Regions from separate parts of the Bradyrhizobium sp. GW821-FHT13H05 genome, predicted to be linked through region 2. Evidence: predicted binding sites of a transcription regulator. Region 2 holds the regulator's gene; the other holds the start of a gene.
What was found. Region 2 encodes LexA, which represses DNA repair genes until DNA is damaged. Its sites were predicted from a motif close to TGTTCNNNNTGTGTTCNG; they were not measured.
Positions count from the first base shown of each region.

Region 1: a site for LexA is predicted at 6,108-6,125, ahead of AC1RR3_RS25850 (DNA recombination protein RmuC). Genes of this name have one in related genera too.

Region 1 covers NZ_JBXAPO010000009.1:189,999-198,364, forward strand. The annotation lists gene AC1RR3_RS25815 (TIR domain-containing protein) at 1-656, shown strand, start outside; gene dapD (2,3,4,5-tetrahydropyridine-2,6-dicarboxylate N-succinyltransferase) at 769-1,614, shown strand; gene AC1RR3_RS25825 (DUF805 domain-containing protein) at 1,847-2,491, shown strand; gene dapE (succinyl-diaminopimelate desuccinylase) at 2,488-3,654, shown strand; gene truA (tRNA pseudouridine(38-40) synthase TruA) at 3,791-4,528, opposite strand; gene fmt (methionyl-tRNA formyltransferase) at 4,528-5,451, opposite strand; gene def (peptide deformylase) at 5,461-5,985, opposite strand; gene AC1RR3_RS25850 (DNA recombination protein RmuC) at 6,157-7,356, shown strand; gene AC1RR3_RS25855 (AmpG family muropeptide MFS transporter) at 7,439-8,366, shown strand, end outside.
Region 2 covers NZ_JBXAPO010000010.1:63,932-72,297, reverse strand. The annotation lists gene AC1RR3_RS26610 (alpha-hydroxy acid oxidase) at 1-970, shown strand, start outside; gene AC1RR3_RS26605 (HAD-IA family hydrolase) at 981-1,607, shown strand; gene AC1RR3_RS26600 (hypothetical protein) at 1,764-1,955, shown strand; gene AC1RR3_RS26595 (molybdopterin molybdotransferase MoeA) at 2,187-3,398, shown strand; gene lexA (transcriptional repressor LexA) at 3,575-4,276, shown strand; gene AC1RR3_RS26585 (hypothetical protein) at 4,461-4,664, shown strand; gene AC1RR3_RS26580 (hypothetical protein) at 4,861-5,295, shown strand; gene AC1RR3_RS26575 (GAF domain-containing protein) at 5,553-6,494, shown strand; gene AC1RR3_RS26570 (hypothetical protein) at 7,013-7,366, shown strand; gene AC1RR3_RS26565 (ribbon-helix-helix protein, CopG family) at 7,363-7,599, shown strand; gene AC1RR3_RS26560 (hypothetical protein) at 7,751-7,891, shown strand; gene AC1RR3_RS26555 (ComEC/Rec2 family competence protein) at 7,901-8,366, opposite strand, start outside.

The sequences.
Region 1 (8,366 bases), on a different contig from region 2:
AGGTGCTTCCCCTGCTTCGCCCAGACGTCCGCGCAGCGCTCTATCGGGACAAGACAGAATTCAAATTGGACGCCCTCCCCCGCGCATATCGGGTCGACGTCTCGATACATTGGATCAACATACTCACCGAGGCAGTGGACACAGCTCGCGAAAAACAAGAGCTTCGCGATGATTTCCAGTTTAGACTCGAGTTTCAGGCCAGTGACGTTGAGCTGTCGTACCGGGACCTACACAAGGATCTCGCCAGACTCTTTTATGAACCTGTGCTGGACGAAATCACGATCAGTTCCGCTATCGAACGTGCATCGGTTGCAACGCGACGTTTGGTCGAAGTAAGCGAACTGTCCCTAGGCGCCCCCTTGTCTAGCTTCGCTGCATATTTTGTAGATCATTTGCTGCCCATTCTTGGGCTTTTCATTCTTTTGCTGGATGCTGAAAAACATCGCCTTTTAGCGGGGCGGGCTGTTGGGGTTCTGGCTCCTCTTACAGAACCGAAAGAAGTCGTTGCGTACACGGCGTTCATCGAAGATTGCCATCGGTTTCGGCAAGCTGGACACTATGGGCTCTCGGATGATGGCCCGCTGGGGCTCGGACACGATCAGTTTGAAATCAAGAGGAGTCGGTTTAAGGAACTTTGGATAGCATCTGTGCAGTGATGAAAATGACCTTGATGGTGCTCTGGGCCGAGTGATGCCTTGACTCTCCCGGCCCAAATCCCGAAAAAGCGCCCCAATCCGTCAAAATTCCCGTTCCGAAGAGGAAATCCCGATGTCTCTGTCCGCCCTCGAATCCACCATCAACAGCGCCTTCGACGCGCGTGACGGCATCTCGACCTCGACCAAGGGTGAGGTGCGCGAGGCCGTGGACCAGGCGCTGGAGACGTTGGACAAGGGCGAGGCGCGCGTTGCCGAGCGCGGCGCCGACGGCAAGTGGAAGGTCAATCAGTGGCTGAAGAAGGCGGTGTTGCTGTCGTTCCGCCTCAACGACATGGACGTCATTGGCGGCGGTCCGGGCAAGGCGAGCTGGTGGGACAAGGTGCCCTCGAAGTTCGAAGGCTGGGGCCCGAACCGCTTTCGCGACGCCGGCTTTCGCGCGGTGCCGGGCGCCGTGGTGCGCCGCTCGGCCTTCATCGCCAAGAACGTCGTGCTGATGCCGTCCTTCGTCAATCTCGGCGCTTACGTCGATGAGAGCACCATGGTGGACACCTGGGCCACCGTCGGCTCCTGCGCGCAGATCGGCAAGCGCGTGCACATTTCCGGCGGCGCCGGCATCGGCGGCGTGCTCGAGCCGCTGCAGGCCGAGCCCGTGATCATCGAGGACGATTGCTTCATCGGCGCGCGCTCCGAGGTCGCCGAAGGCGTGATCGTGCGCAAGGGCGCGGTGCTGGCCATGGGCGTGTTCCTGGGCGCCTCGACCAAGATCGTCGACCGCGACACCGGCGAGATCTTCATCGGCGAGGTGCCGGAGTATTCGGTGGTGGTGCCCGGCGCGCTGCCCGGCAGGCCGATGAAGAACGGCCAGATCGGCCCGAGCACCGCCTGCGCCGTCATCGTCAAGCGCGTCGACGAGCGCACGCGTTCGAAGACCAGCATCAACGAGCTGCTGCGGGACTGAGACTCTCTCCTCTCCCTCTCCCCGTTCTTACGGGGAGAGGGTTGGGGTGAGGGGCCTCTCTCCACACGCGAGATCGCCGCGAGACCTGTACCCCCTCACCCGGATCGCAAGAGCGATCCGACCTCTCCCCGCAAGCGGGGAGAGGTGAAGAGCCCTTGCGGCGGCAATCGAACCCACCGTCCTTCCATCGCGACCAATCACCGGACGGCCTCCGCCGCCCGGAACCTTCGCCATGGACTGGACCTGGTACCTCTTCCGCTTCGACGGCCGCATCAACCGCGCCCTGCTGTGGCAGGCGCTGCTGATCGTCATGCTGCTGGCGGCCGTGCTCGGGATCATCGGTGAGGCCGTCAACGTCTTCAACGGCCACAGATCCGCCACCACCACCCTCATCTTCTCCCTCGACTTCAATCTCGACGAGCTCTTCAACGTTGTCGATCCCAGGTCCTACCGCCTGCTGGCGTCCGCCGACCGCCCGACCCTGATCCTCAAATTGCTTTGCACCCCGCTGTTCGTGTGGATCTACCTCGCGACCGCGATCAAACGGCTGCACGATCGCGACAGGCGCAGCTGGTGGATGATTCCGTTCTTCGTCGTGCCCGGCCTGTATGACCAGTTCTCGGACCTGCTTCCCCACTCCAACTGGGTTCTTCCGTTCACCCTGGCTGCCTCCATCCTGTGGCTATGGGGCCTCGTCGAAATGTTCTGTCTGCGCGGCAGCGTGGGCGAGAACCGGTTCGGTCCTGATCCGTTGGCCGAGACCGACGACAGCTCCACATCGTCCCCTGCGCAAGGCTGGGACCAGAGCCGCGAGATCGAATTTGTCCCGCCCAGCGCTAGCCCACCCGGCGGCATGCATGTTAAGCGGGGCGCATGACCGATGCTCTTTCCATTGCCCGCGATCTCATCCGCTGTCCCTCGGTAACCCCGGCCGACGCCGGCGCACTGGGGGTGCTTGAAAACGCCCTGAACGCCGCCGGCTTCACCTGCCACCGCGTGACGTTCAGCGAGCCCGGCATCGCCGACGTCGACAATCTCTATGCGCGGATCGGCACCGAAGGGCCGCACATCACCTTTGCCGGCCACACGGACGTGGTGCCGCCGGGCGACGAGAGCGCCTGGAGCGTCGGCGCATTCTCCGGCGAGGTGAAGGACGGCTTTCTGCACGGCCGCGGCGCGGTCGACATGAAGGGCGGCATCGCCTGCTCGGTCGCAGCGGTGCTGGAGCATCTCGCCGCCAATGCCGGCAAGCCGCGCGCCGACGGGACGGGCTCAATCTCGTTCCTGATCACCGGCGACGAGGAAGACGTCTCCATCAACGGCACCATCAAGCTGTTGAAATGGGCTGCCGAGCGCGGCGAAAAATTCGATCACTGCGTGCTCGGCGAGCCGTCCAATGTCGAGACGCTCGGCGACACCATCAAGGTCGGGCGCCGCGGCTCGCAATCCGGCACGCTCTATGTCGACGGCGTGCAGGGCCACGTCGCCTATCCGCACCGCGCCGCCAACCCGGTGCCTGATATTTCGCGGCTGATCGTCGCCATCAGCGACGAGCCGCTCGACCACGGCAGCGCGCAGTTCCAGGCCTCCAATCTCGAATTCACCTCGGTCGACGTCGGCAACAAGGCCAACAACGTCATCCCCGGCGAGGCGCGCGCGAAATTCAACATCCGCTACAACGACAATCACACCCAGGCATCCCTGCGCGAGCTGGTCGAGGCGCGGCTGGCGAAGGCGTGCGGCAACCGCATCAAGGCCCGCATCGTCTGGGAGCCGTCGAACTCGAACGTGTTCGTGACCAAGCCCGGCCCGTTCACCGATCTTGCGGTGTCCGCGATCGAGGAAATCACGGGGCGCAAGCCGGAGCTGTCGACATCAGGCGGCACCTCGGATGCGCGGTTCATCTCCAGCTACTGCCCGGTGATCGAGTTCGGGCTGGTGGGACAGACCATGCACCAGGTCGACGAGCGCGTGCCGGTGGTGGATTTGGAGAAGCTGACGAAAGTGTATCGCGGGATACTGGCGCGGTATTTTGCTTAGCCTGACCGCAGCCTTCGCCAAACACTCCACCGTCATGCCCGGGCTTGTCCCGGGCATCCACGTTCTCTGCTACGAGGAAGAAGATCGTGGATGGCCGGGACAGGCCCGGCCATGACGCCAGTGTCGGCGTCAGGCTCTAATAATCCACCTTCATCAGATACAGCCCGTCAGGTGGCGCGACGATGCCGCAGGCGGCGCGGTTGCGGGCCTCTAACGCTGCGGAGAGATCGTCCGCGCTCCAGCGGCCCTCGCCGACCCAGACCAGCGAACCCACCATCGAGCGCACCTGGCTGTGCAGGAACGAGCGCGCCGAGGTGAGAATCGTGATCTCGCGGCCGTCGCGCATCACGTCGAGCTGATCGAGCGTCTTCTCCGGCGATTTGGCCTGGCACTCGGTATCGCGAAAGGTGGTGAAATCGTGCTTGCCCAGCAGGCGCTGGGCGGCCGCATGCATCGCGTCGCTGTCGAGCCGGCGCGGCACGCGCCAGGCATGGCCGATGTCGAGCGCGAGATTGGCGCGGGTGTTGACGATGCGGTAGCGGTAATGGCGCTTCACGGCCGAGAAGCGCGCCTCGAACGTATCAGGCACGATCTCGGCTTCGAGGACCGCAATCGGATGCGGGCGCAGATGTGCGTTGAGCCCGTCGCGAAAGCGGCCGGGTGGAAACTGTTTCTCGATATCGACATGGGCGACCTGGCCGCGCGCATGCACGCCGGCATCGGTGCGGCCCGCACCATGCACCCGCAGATCCGCGCCGGTCATCGCCTTCACCGCCGCTTCCAGCGCGCCCTGCACCGAGGGCAGCGTGTCCTGCACCTGCCAGCCGAAGAACGGCGCGCCGTCATATTCGATGGTGAGCTTGTAGCGGGGCATCAAGCCAGCCGCATCGGCGGCTTCACGGGCACGCCCCGCAGGAAGTCCACGGCCTGCATTCGGGCCTTGCCCTCGCGCTGGAGCTCGAGGATGCGGATCGCGCCGTCGCCGCAGGCGATGGTGAGTTGGTCGTCGAGCACCTCACCCGGGGTGCCCGAGCCCTTCGCCAGCTCGCAGCGCAGGATTTTCACGCGCGCATTCTCAAGCTCGGCCCAGGCACCGGGAAACGGCGACAGGCCGTGAATGTGGCGTAGCACCGCGTGCGCGGGCTTGGTCCAGTCGATGCGCGCCTCGGCCTTGTCGATCTTGGCGGCATAGGTGACGCCATCCTCGCTCTGCTTCTTGAGCTGAAGCCCGCCGCGGTCGAGCGCAGCCATCGCCCGCACCATCAGATCGGCGCCGAGCCGCGAGAGGCGATCGTGCAGGTCGAGCGCGGTCATGGTGTCGGTGATCGGGAGCCGCTCGGCCATGGCGACGTCGCCGGTGTCGAGGCCGACATCCATCTTCATCACCATCACGCCGCTCTCGGCATCGCCGGCCATGATGGCGCGGTTAATGGGCGCGGCGCCGCGCCAACGCGGCAAGAGCGAGGCGTGCAGATTGTAGCAGCCGAGCTTGGGCGTATCGAGGATCGCCTGCGGCAGGATCATGCCGTAGGCGACGACGACGGCCGCATCGGCCTCGAAGGCGCGAAACTCTTCCAGGGTTTCCGGCGTCTTCAACGTCTTCGGCGTCAGCACGGGAATGCCAAGTCGTCGCGCGGCGTCCTCGACCGGGGTCGGCTGCAATTGCAGGCCGCGCCGCCCGCCGGGCTTCGGCGCGCGGGTGTAGACGGCGACGATCTCGTGGCCATGCGCGACGAGCTCGAGCAGCGTCGGCACGGAGAAATCGGGCGTGCCCATGAAGATCAGGCGGAGGGGCATCGACAGAACTCACTCCCCCCGCTTGGCGGCTTTCTCGAACTTCTTGATGACGCGGTCGCGCTTGAGTTTTGACAGATAGTCGACGAACAGCACGCCGTTGAGATGGTCGATCTCGTGCTGGATGCAGGTGGCGTAGAGACCTTCGGCGTCCTCCTCGTGCACCTTGCCGTCGAGATCGGTGAAGCGCACGCGTACCTTGGCGGGACGCTCCACCTCCTCGTAATATTCGGGGATCGACAGGCAGCCTTCCTCGTAGACCGACAACTCTTCCGACGAAGCGACGATTTCAGGGTTGATGAAGACGCGCGGAAGCGGCGTGGTCTCGCCGCTCTCGTCGGGCTTGGCGAGGTCCATGGTGATCAAACGCAACGGTTGCGCGATCTGGATCGCCGCCAGGCCAATGCCGGGCGCGTCGTACATGGTCTCTAACATGTCGTCGGCAAGCTTGCGGATCTCCGGCGTGACCTTCTCGATCGGCTTGGAGACCAGACGCAGCTGCTTGTCGGGCAGGATGATGATTTCTCTGAGGGCCATGGCCGCGATTTAAGCCGCATGCCGGATGCGGTCAATGCGGCCAGGAACCCCGTTAACCCTTCGCTAACCATAAAACTTCAGGTTTTCTTAACCATAAAAATTAACGGGGCATTTACCGGAAATGTTCGCTATTCGTTCGTGCCGGCAGCCGAATCGGCTAGAAGGGCAGGCATGAACGAGATCATTTTCATGGCTGGCGACTGGCCGGTGCGCATCATCGATGCGCTGATCGGCTTCGGCGCGCTGGTTCTCATCCTTCTGATCGTCATAGCGGTCGTGATCGCGCGCTCCGGGCGGCGCGGCGCGGAACTCGCCATGGCGAATGCCATCCGCGCCGACGAGCTCGAGGAACGCCTCAGCCAGGTCCTCCACGCCCAGAGCGAGGCCGCCGGCCGGGCCGACGCCATGACCCAGGCGCTGGCCGGCCGCCAGGCCGAGATGGCCCGCGCCGTCAACGAGCGGCTGGATTCGGTCACCCATCGCGTCGGCCAATCCATGGAACACTCGACCCGCAACACCATGGAGAGCCTGCACGCGCTGCACGAGCGGCTCGGCATCATCGACAACGCGCACAAGAACCTCACCGACCTCACCACGCAGGTCACCACCTTGCGCGACGTGCTCGCCAACAAGCAGTCGCGCGGCGCCTTCGGCCAGGCGCGGATGGAGGCGATCGTCCAGGACGGCCTGCCGAAGGGGGCCTACGAATTCCAGTTCACGCTCTCGACGGGAAAACGCCCGGACTGCGTCGTGTTCCTGCCCGACCAGCGCCCGCTCTGTATCGACGCGAAATTTCCGCTGGAGGCGATGACCGCGCTGCACGACGCCCGCACCGACGAGGAGAAGCGCATTGCCACGCAGCGGCTGCGCGGCGACGTGATGAAACATGTCAACGACATCGCCGAAAAATACCTCGTCACCGGCGAGACCCAGGAGATGGCGCTGATGTTCGTGCCGTCGGAATCGGTCTACGCGGAAATCCACGACGGCTTCGACGACGTGATTCAGAAGGCCTACCGCGCCCGCGTCGTGCTGGTATCGCCCTCGCTGCTGATGCTCGCGATCCAGGTGATGCAGCAGATCATGAAGGACGCGCGCATGCGCGACGCCGCCGACCAGATCCGCATCGAGGTGATCAAACTCGGCGACGACCTCGGCCGCTTGCGCGACCGCGTGCTCAAATTACAAAAGCACTTTGGCGACGCGAACGAGGACGTCCGCCAGATCCTGATCTCCGCCGACAAGATCGAGAAGCGCGCGGGACGGATCGAGGAACTCGATTTCAGCAAGGCGGATGCGCCGGAGGGACCGCATCTGGTGGCGACAGGTGCGCCGGAGCTGTTTCCAAGGAAGCTCCAGGCGGGGGAGTGAGGTTTGAGGCACACTGTCGTCGTCCGGCTTGACCGGGCGACGACAGCTCACTTGTGGCACCAGAATCTGCTAACACCTCCCGATGACCGCACCCGACGCGACGTCCCCCGCCACCTCCGCCCCTGCGACCTCCTGGCGCGACAGCCTGGCCGTGTATCTGCAACCGCGGGTGCTGATCGTGCTGTTCCTCGGCTTCTCCTCCGGGCTGCCGCTGGCGCTGTCGGGGTCGACGCTGCTGGTGTGGATGCGCGAGGCCGGGGTCGATCTCAAGACCATCGGGCTGTTTGCGCTGGTCGGCACGCCCTACACGCTGAAATTTCTGTGGGCGCCGCTGGTGGATGCGCTGCATGTGCCGCTGTTCACCCGCGCGTTCGGACGGCGGCGCGGCTGGCTGCTGTTCTCGCAATTGCTGCTGATCGTCGCGATCCTGCTGCTCGCGCTCACCGACCCCGCGCGCTCGCCGTTCTATGTCGCGCTGGGCGCGCTGCTGGTGGCGACGATGTCGTCGACGCAGGACATCGTGGTCGATGCCTTCCGTGTCGAGAGCCTGCCCGAGAGCGAGCAGGCGGCCGGCATGGCGGCTTACGTCGCGGCCTATCGCATCGGCATGCTGGTCTCGACCGCGGGCGCGCTGTTCATCGTCTCGGGCTTCGAGGACACCGGCATCCCGCGCCAATCAGCCTGGATGTGGGGCTATGTGGTGATGGCGGCGATGGTGCTGATCGGAACCATCACGGCGCTGGCCGCGACCGAACCCGAGCAATCGATGCGAGCCGAGGCGGCGACGCAGGAAGAGAGCGCGTTCACACGCGTGCTGCACGCGGCGATCGGCGCCTTCTCGGAATTCTTGACGCGCAAGGACGCGCTCGCCGCGCTCGCCTTCGTCGTGCTGTTCAAGTTCACCGACGCCTTCTCGGGCACGATGACCGCGCCGTTCGTGATCGACCTCGGCTTCACCCGCAATGATTATGCGGCGATCGTGAAAGGCGTTGGCCTTGCCGCGACGCTGA
Region 2 (8,366 bases):
CCGCAACCGCATGGCGCTGGACGAGATCGCCTTTCGCCCGCGCGTGCTGCGCGACGTGCATGAGATCGACGGCTCGGTCGAGCAGTTCGGCCGCAGGATGCGCCTGCCGGTGGTGCTGGCCCCGGTCGGGGCGCTGGAGGTCTTCGATCCGCATGGCGCCGCAAGCGTCGCCCGCGGCGCCGGCGCCTTTGGTGCGGCACACATGCTGAGCTCGGTCACCGAGCCGGGGCTCGAGAAAACCGCTGAAGCCGCGCCCGATGCGCTCCGCCTGTTCCAGCTCTATGTGCGCGGCGACGACGCCTTCGTCAGCGATGTCGTCAGCCGGGCCGTGAAGAACACCTACGCTGCCTTCTGCCTGACCGTCGACACTGCCCATTACAGCCGCCGCGAACGCGACATTGCCAAGCGCTATGTTCGCGAGAGCCGCCTGCGCGCCACCGGCGGCGACTACCAGAAGGGCCTGGAGTGGCGGACCGTGAAGATGATCAAGGACAAGTTCAAGATCCCGCTGATCCTCAAGGGCATTGCCACCGCCGAGGACGCACTGATCGCGATCGACCACGGCGTCGAATGGATCTACGTCTCCAACCATGGCGGCCGTCAGCTCGATCATGGCCGCGGCGCCATGCACGTGCTGCCTGAGATCGTCGACGCCGTGAAGGGGCGCGCCAAGATCATGGTCGACGGCGGCTTCTGCCGCGGCACCGACATCGTCAAGGCGATCGCCGCCGGCGCCGATCTCGTCGGCATCGGCCGGCTGCAATGCTGGGCTCTCGCGGCCAACGGCGAGGCCGGCGTGACGCGGATGCTGGAGCTGCTGGAGGACGAGGTGCTGCGCTGCCTTGGCCTGCTGGGAGCAACCTCGTTCGCCGAGGTCAACAAATCCTGCCTGCATCCGGCCACCGCAACGAACGCGCCGAGCGTGTTCAGCGCGTTCCCGCTGTTCGACCACGAGCCTTACCGATACTGAAAGGACGCAGGTGACATCACTTTCTCCCGGCAGCGCGGATGCGCTGCTGTTTGATCTCGGGCGCGTGGTGCTCGACATCGATTTCTCCAAGGCGATCGCCTGCTGGGCGGGACACGCTGGTTGCAAGCCCGAAGCGATCGTCACGCGCTATGTGCGCGACAGCGAAGCCTATCGGCTGCATGAGGTCGGCAAGATCAGCGACGAGGATTATTTCCAGTCGCTGCGCAATTCACTCGGGATCGGCATCTCTGATGCTCAATTCCTGGAGGGCTGGAATGCGATCTTCGCCGGCGAGATGCCTGACATCGCGGAGCTGTTGCCGCGTGCGGCGAAGCAGATGCCGATCTATGCCTTCTCCAACACCAACCGGCCGCATGTGGACTATTTCTCGAAGGAGTATGCCGACGTGCTCGGCCATTTCCGCGAGCTCTATCTGTCGTCCAGCATCGGCCTGCGCAAACCGGACGCAGCAGCGTTCGACCATGTCGTGGGCGCGATGGGCGTGCCGGCCAACCGCATCGTTTTCTTCGACGATCTGGCGGAGAACATCGAGGGGGCGCGGGCATGCGGATTGACCGCGGTGCATGTGACCTCGCCCCGCGATGTCGGCAACGCCCTGAAAGCGCTGGGGATTTGACCGTATCGCGCTAATCGCGAGATCAGTTCCGGGAACTCATTCTCCGGAGAATGTGGAACCAAATCATTTTGTGCATTTTTGTACAGAGTTCCGGGAACGGAATGCCCCCTTCCGGACTCTTGAGTCCGTTGGGAATTCTACACCGGATGTATCCACGTGTTGGGCAAAACCTACCTTACCAAGCAGGCCTCCCTGCTGATGAAGTTCGCCAGAACCACCTCGGATTCTGAGCTTTCCGCCAGGCTGATCAGCAAGGCCGCCGATTTGAAATCACAGGCGGATCCGATGCCCGACAAGGATCAGGGTCCTGCTGCGCCTGACGTCAGTCCGAGCCGGCCTGGACGTTGACCGATGCTGGCCGTGGCGCTCGTCATTCTTGTCCTCGCCATCGCCATCCTCTTGCCGGTCTATCTCGCCTTCCGGATCATGCCGCGGCGGAGTTGATGTCCCTCCCTCGCGACAGCGTGGATCACGCAGGATAAATCACGCTGCGTGGCTGTTGCTTTGCCTCCCCGCCCGCGCTCGGCTAGAACTCTCGCCGCCGATTTGCCCGAACGGGCGCAGCTGGAGTTTTCACCCGTGGCCCTGATGCCGGTTTCTGACGCGCTTGCCGCGGTGCTTTCCGGCGCAGAGCCGCTGGCTGAAGAAGCGGTTGCCCTCGACAACGCCTTCCATCGCGTACTCGCGCGCGATGTCGCAGCGCGGCGCACGCAGCCGCCCGAGGCGATGTCGGCGATGGATGGCTACGCGGTGCGGGCGAGCGATGCGGCGAAGATCGACGCGCAACTCACCGTGATCGGCGAGGTCGCCGCGGGCCGGCCGTTTGCGGGCTCGGTCGGCGCCGGCGAAGCGGTGCGGATCTTCACCGGCGGCGTCGTTCCCTCAGGCGCGGATGCGGTCGTGATCCAGGAGGACACGGTCGCCGAGGGCAAGCGCATCACGATCAAGGAAGCGGCCGTAACGGGGCGGCACATCCGCCCCGCGGGCGTCGACTTCTCGGAAGGCGACGTGCTGCTGCGCAAGGGTATCAGGCTCACCGAGCGCGACCTGGCGCTCGCCGCCGGAATGAACCACCCGCTTTTGCCCGTCCGCCGCCGTCCGAAGGTCGCGATCCTCGCCACCGGCGATGAGCTGGTAATGCCGGGCACCACGCCCGGCCCCGGCCAGATCGTCTATTCCAACGGCTATGCCCTGCACGCGCTCGCCCGCAGCGAGGGCGCCGAGACCGTCGATCTCGGCGTCGCTGCCGATACGCTGGAGGCCACCACCGCCGGCATCCGCCAGGCCCGCGAGAGCGGTGCCGACATCCTGATCACGACCGGCGGTGCCTCGGTCGGCGACCACGACCTGGTCCAGCAGGCGCTCCGGGGCGAAGGTATCTCGATGGCGTTCTGGAAGATCGCGATGCGGCCGGGCAAGCCAATGATGAACGGCCGGCTCGGGGCGATGCGCGTGATCGGCCTGCCTGGCAATCCCGTGTCATCCTACGTTTGCGGTTTCCTGTTCATGGTGCCGTTGATTCGCGCGCTGTCGGGCCAGCAGGTGATTCATCACCGCCGTGAACGCGCGGTGCTCGGCCGTGACGTCGGCGCCAACGACCAGCGCGAAGACTATCTGCGCGCGCGCCTCGACATGCGCGATGACGGCACGCTCATCGCCCTTCCGGTCAATCACCAGGATTCCTCGCTGCTTGCGAATCTCGCTGCGGCACAGGCACTTCTCGTGCGCGCGCCATTCGCGCCGAAGGCCGAGGCCGGTACGCCTTGCGAGGTGTTGCGACTGCCGGTCTGAACGCTTCGTTCGCACGCGTTCCGCGAACTTTGTCGCGTTCACGGTAAATTAAGCAGTTGCGGAACATGTATCGAACATATAGTGTCCGTTCATGATTTGTTTCGAGGATGTAGCGGCTTATCGCCGAGTTCAGCGTCTCGGAATCGAACGACATCAACCGGGGGATTTTGGTCGAGATGTTAACGCGCAAACAATACGAGCTCCTGCGGTTCATCAGCGAACGGCTGAAGGAAAGCGGCGTGCCGCCCTCCTTCGACGAGATGAAGGACGCGCTCGACCTGCGCTCGAAATCGGGCATCCATCGCCTGATCACCGCGCTCGAGGAGCGCGGCTTCATCCGGCGCCTGCCCAACCGCGCCCGCGCGATCGAGGTGATCAAGCTGCCTGAGCTTCAGGCTGCCGCCGGCAGCCGCCGCGGCTTCACGCCAAGCGTCATCGAGGGCAATCTTGGCAAGGTGCGTACGACGTCCAGCCCGCCCGCTGACGAGGGCGAGCGTCCCGTCGCGGTGCCCGTCATGGGCCGGATCGCGGCCGGCACGCCGATCGAGGCGTTGCAGACCCGGAGCCACACCATCAGCGTCCCGCCCGACATGCTCGGCTCGGGCGAGCATTACGCGCTCGAAGTGCGCGGCGATTCCATGGTCGAGGCCGGTATCCTCGACGGCGACATGGCGCTGATCCAGCGCAACGAGAGCGCCGACACCGGCGACATCGTGGTGGCGCTGATCGACGACGAGGAGGCGACGCTGAAGCGCTTCCGCCGCCGCGGCGCCTCGATCGCGCTGGAGCCCGCCAACGCCGCCTATGAAGTCCGCATCCTGCCGCCCAACCGGGTGAAGATTCAGGGCAAGCTGATCGGGCTTTACCGGAAGTACTGAACCGTCCGCGCGGCGTCGGTTGACGACCGCGCCTGAGCAATTGGAGCGGACGATTGTCCGCTCCGGCTGGATAGTCTTTCTGGTTTTGCACAGATTATCCGGCCACCTCTCCAGCGCTAGATCCTCGGCACGCCGCACGAAGCACTTCGCTTCGCAAGGCCTCTCAGAAACCGAGGAGACAACCATGCGCAAGATCGTCCTGAGCACAGTCACGATGGCGCTGATCGCAGCATCGGCGTCGCAAGCCTTCGCCGCATCGTCGCACCATGCCCGCAAGGCAACGCCGACGACGACGACCGAGCAATTCCGCAATGCCCGCAACGCCGTTGCGCAGCCTTCGCAACCGGCCTGGCAGTATTCCGGCTGGTCGGCGCCTGCTGGTCGCTGAGGGAGACGCACGCCAAAATGCACGGGAGCGGACTTTGTTCCCAGTGCATCTGAAAAAGATATTGTGATGGCAGCCTGCGGACCCAAGCCGCAGATTTGCCCACAACCAAGCAGACGCTTGCAGGCTTCCACTCTGATAGAGGCCTGCGCCTCCAAACCAGAGGCGCGGGTTGCTATCTTCGAATGAGGAGCACCCGATGTGTGACTACAGCCTGCACGCCGTCGCGACGCGCCCCGCAGAAGTCGGCGAGACGATCGTCACGACAACCTTCCGCGGCACCTCGACGCGCGGCTTCGCCTCCGAAGCCGACATGTCCGTCGCGGTGTGTCTGCTGCCGGGAACGGAGCTCGCTTTCGCCGACAACGTCCGTTACGACAATCGCTGGATCTGGACGCGCACGATCAATTCGCGCGTCGGCAAGTTCGGCAAGATCGATCCGCACATTCCCGATCGTCATCACGACGCGATCGAATTCCCCGACGGCAAATACGTGCTGGTGACCCAGCTCGTCGAAGGTCAGCGCGCAACCGTGCTGCAATTGCCGGTCACCCAGCCGCTCGGCGAGCGCGAGCAGAAGCCTGAGATCATTGCCGACAGCCGGCCGACGATCCGACGCCTGCCGATCGGCTGACGTAGCGCCCCCGGCTACAGGTCGGGACCAGGACTGAAGTCGCCATCGCCGGCCGTGGCCGGCGAGATGGTGTGGTTTGCGCCCCGAGAATCCAACCCGCCAGGATTAGCCCCGCACCTCCCCGGCGCACGAAGTTTGCGCGGCCCTGCCTGAATTTTGAACGTCCGTTCCGCAAGCAAATGGCCGATGCTGCCCCGGCAGGTGTCTTGGCTATTGTCTGGACTATTGTCTTGGGCTTGAGGCGGCGGGCACGTTCGATGAAAACCTTCATTCGCGTCGTTGAACTCTGGGTGCCTGACCGCACGCGCATGCGGCTGGAATTCGGCGGTGGCCTCTATGGCGAAGGGCTGTCCGCGTTCAAGGCCGTGAGCGAGAGCCTGCACTTCGGATATGACGATGGCCTTCCCGGCAAGGCCTGGGCCTCTGGCCATCCCGTGATCCTCACCAAATTCGCCAACTCCTATTTCAAGCGGACCGACCAGGCGCTTGCGGCCGGCCTCACCTGCGGCGTCGCGGTGCCGGTCTTTTCAGGTGAATTCCTGCAAGCCGTGATGGTGCTGTTCTGCGGCGACGACGAGGCGCATGTCGGCGCGATCGAGCTCTGGCACAACGATCCCGATACCTCCCACGAGATGGGGCTCGTCGACGGCTACTATGGCACCGCCGACATGTTCGAGTTCAACTCCCGCCACACCAAATTTCCCCGCGGCTTCGGCCTGCCCGGCCGCACCTGGAAGGCGGGCCTGCCGCTGATCATCAGGGATCTGCACAACGCCAAGAGTTTCCTGCGCTGGGAAGAGGCCGCCGAGGTCGGAATCAATCTCGGCGTCGGCATTCCCTACCAGACCGGCACCGAGCGGACCTGGGTGCTGACCTTCCTCTCGGCGCAGGCAACGCCCATCGCGCGGCGCTTCGAGATCTGGGTCCCGAACGAGACCCGTTCAGCACTGGTCTATCGCGCCGGTGATTGCAGCGCGCAGACGGACCTCGCCGCGCTCTACGCGAACAAGACGGTCGCCAAGGGCAACGGCAGTATCGGCGGCGCCTGGGCCACCGGCATGCCCGCGCTCAATGACGATCTCGCGCATGACGCTTCGGTCGCCGGCGCCGAAGCCGTCGCAGCCGGACTGAGCCAGATGATGGCGCTTCCGGTCATCGCGAGCGCGAAGCTGGAGGCGATCCTGGTCTGGTACCTGTAGGTAACTGCAGCATTATTCACTCGGTTCTCGCCCTGCAGCTCTCACCCGACTGGTCCCGACCGTGGTGTTGTGGCTTGCCATCGACGGCTAAATCGCATTCTCGCCGCCGCTTCGTCCAACCATCCTGAGCGGCACATCATTTGATGATTTATTGATGCCCTGATGATTGACATTATCGGGCTAGCCATTAAATTCAACGTCACTGGATCGGAATGGTTCCGACCCGTTGAGGCCTCCAACAGAGGTCAGCACTGAAAGGAGAGACCAAATGAACATCGCCATCTGGTTCGCGAACACCAAGGCCGCCGCCGCCATCCTGCACGGCTGCCACGTCGGCAAGGTCGCCGCGGCCCCTCTTTGCTGAGGGTCGAACTACTCTCCTGTGAAGAGTGTCTTGCTCTTCCAACGTGACGAACGATCGGTTGAACCCTGAGCGCGTCAGTTTCAGGCTTCACGGGAGAACTCTGAGCACGACACGCTGACTCTGACGACTCGCTGCCCCCGAAGGAGGGTAGGCGATGCGTCGGCAAGTGAAAGTTGGTCAAGAATTTGACCTGTCGGTTTCTGGTGTCACCCCGGCGCCTGACGCCGAGAACCCGGCTGAGAAGAAGACCCGACGTGCCCGCTCTCTCGCGGTCGGCCGGGAGTTCGAAGCTACTGTCGAATTCTACGAGATGCGGACTCGTGTCCATCTGACATGGGCATCGCTCAGCATCATCGGTGCTCTCCTCCTCGGAGCGGGAGCATACGGAATGTACAATCACGACTTCAGCGGCCTTAAGAGCGTCTGGAACGCCGCAGGACCGGTCGTCGGCGGTATTTTCAGCTTCTACTTCTTCAAGCGCACGGGAAGTCGACGGGCTGATAGATGAGTGTTGTTGTGAACAGCGAAAAAGAGACACGCAGAGTTCAGATGGAGCTTAGTCCTGGCTCATTTGAACGTCTTAAGAAGCTTAAGGATCTAGTCGAGGCTCCTTCCTACACTGAGGTCATGAAGGACGCATTGCGCCTCTATGAGTTCTTCGTAGAGAAAGACAGTGAAGGGGCAAGCTTTCTAGTTCGTTCGAAAGAAGGCGAAGTGGCAGAGATCAAGATTTTTACTTAGCGGGGTTTAGCCTTCGCAGATATTTTCTGCTTTTGACAATCGACGCGACATATCTGTGAGCAAGATCGAGCTCCAGCGCGGTTGTCCTGGGATTTACTACAAATTAGCCGACGAATAGTGAGAGGCATCGGCGGCGCCTGGGCCACCCGGCATGCCCGCGCTCAACGACGATCTCCTGCATGACGGCTCGATCGCCGCGGCAGAGGCCCGCGCCGCCGGGCTGAGCCAGATGGTGGCCCTGCCGGTGATCGGAAGCGCCGGGCTCGACGCCGTGCTGGCCTGGTACCTGTAGCCGATCAGCTTAATCCTCGGCCTGCAAATCGGCCTCGGACGGCGTCGCGCCCCGGTTGCGCGGCGCCGCGGCCTGCGGCGCGAGGTTCGCGCCGAAATCAGCTTCGCCGGCAGTCGCCGGCGACCACGGGCGGTCAGTGCCTCTGGCTTTCACCGGCTGAACCGCAAAGCCGTCGCCATGCCGTGTCAGCGCGAGCGCGCCTTGGGCAGAGAGACGCTGCCGGTCGACCACCATCGCCGCACAGCCCGGCGGCGCAGGCCTTGCCGTCACCACCAGCGCGGCGCGGCTGCAATCGTCCGCCAATGCGTCGATGCGCAAGGCCAGCGCGACCAGCCGCCCGTCGGCGAGCGGCGTCACGCAGCCGGCCTCGTCGCACGACACGCCGTCAGCCAGCGCCGCACCACCCGGGTCGCGCGGATCGGCGTCGGCAGCTAGCCACTCCTTCAGCAGAAAGCTGTCCTTGCTCGCCCGGATC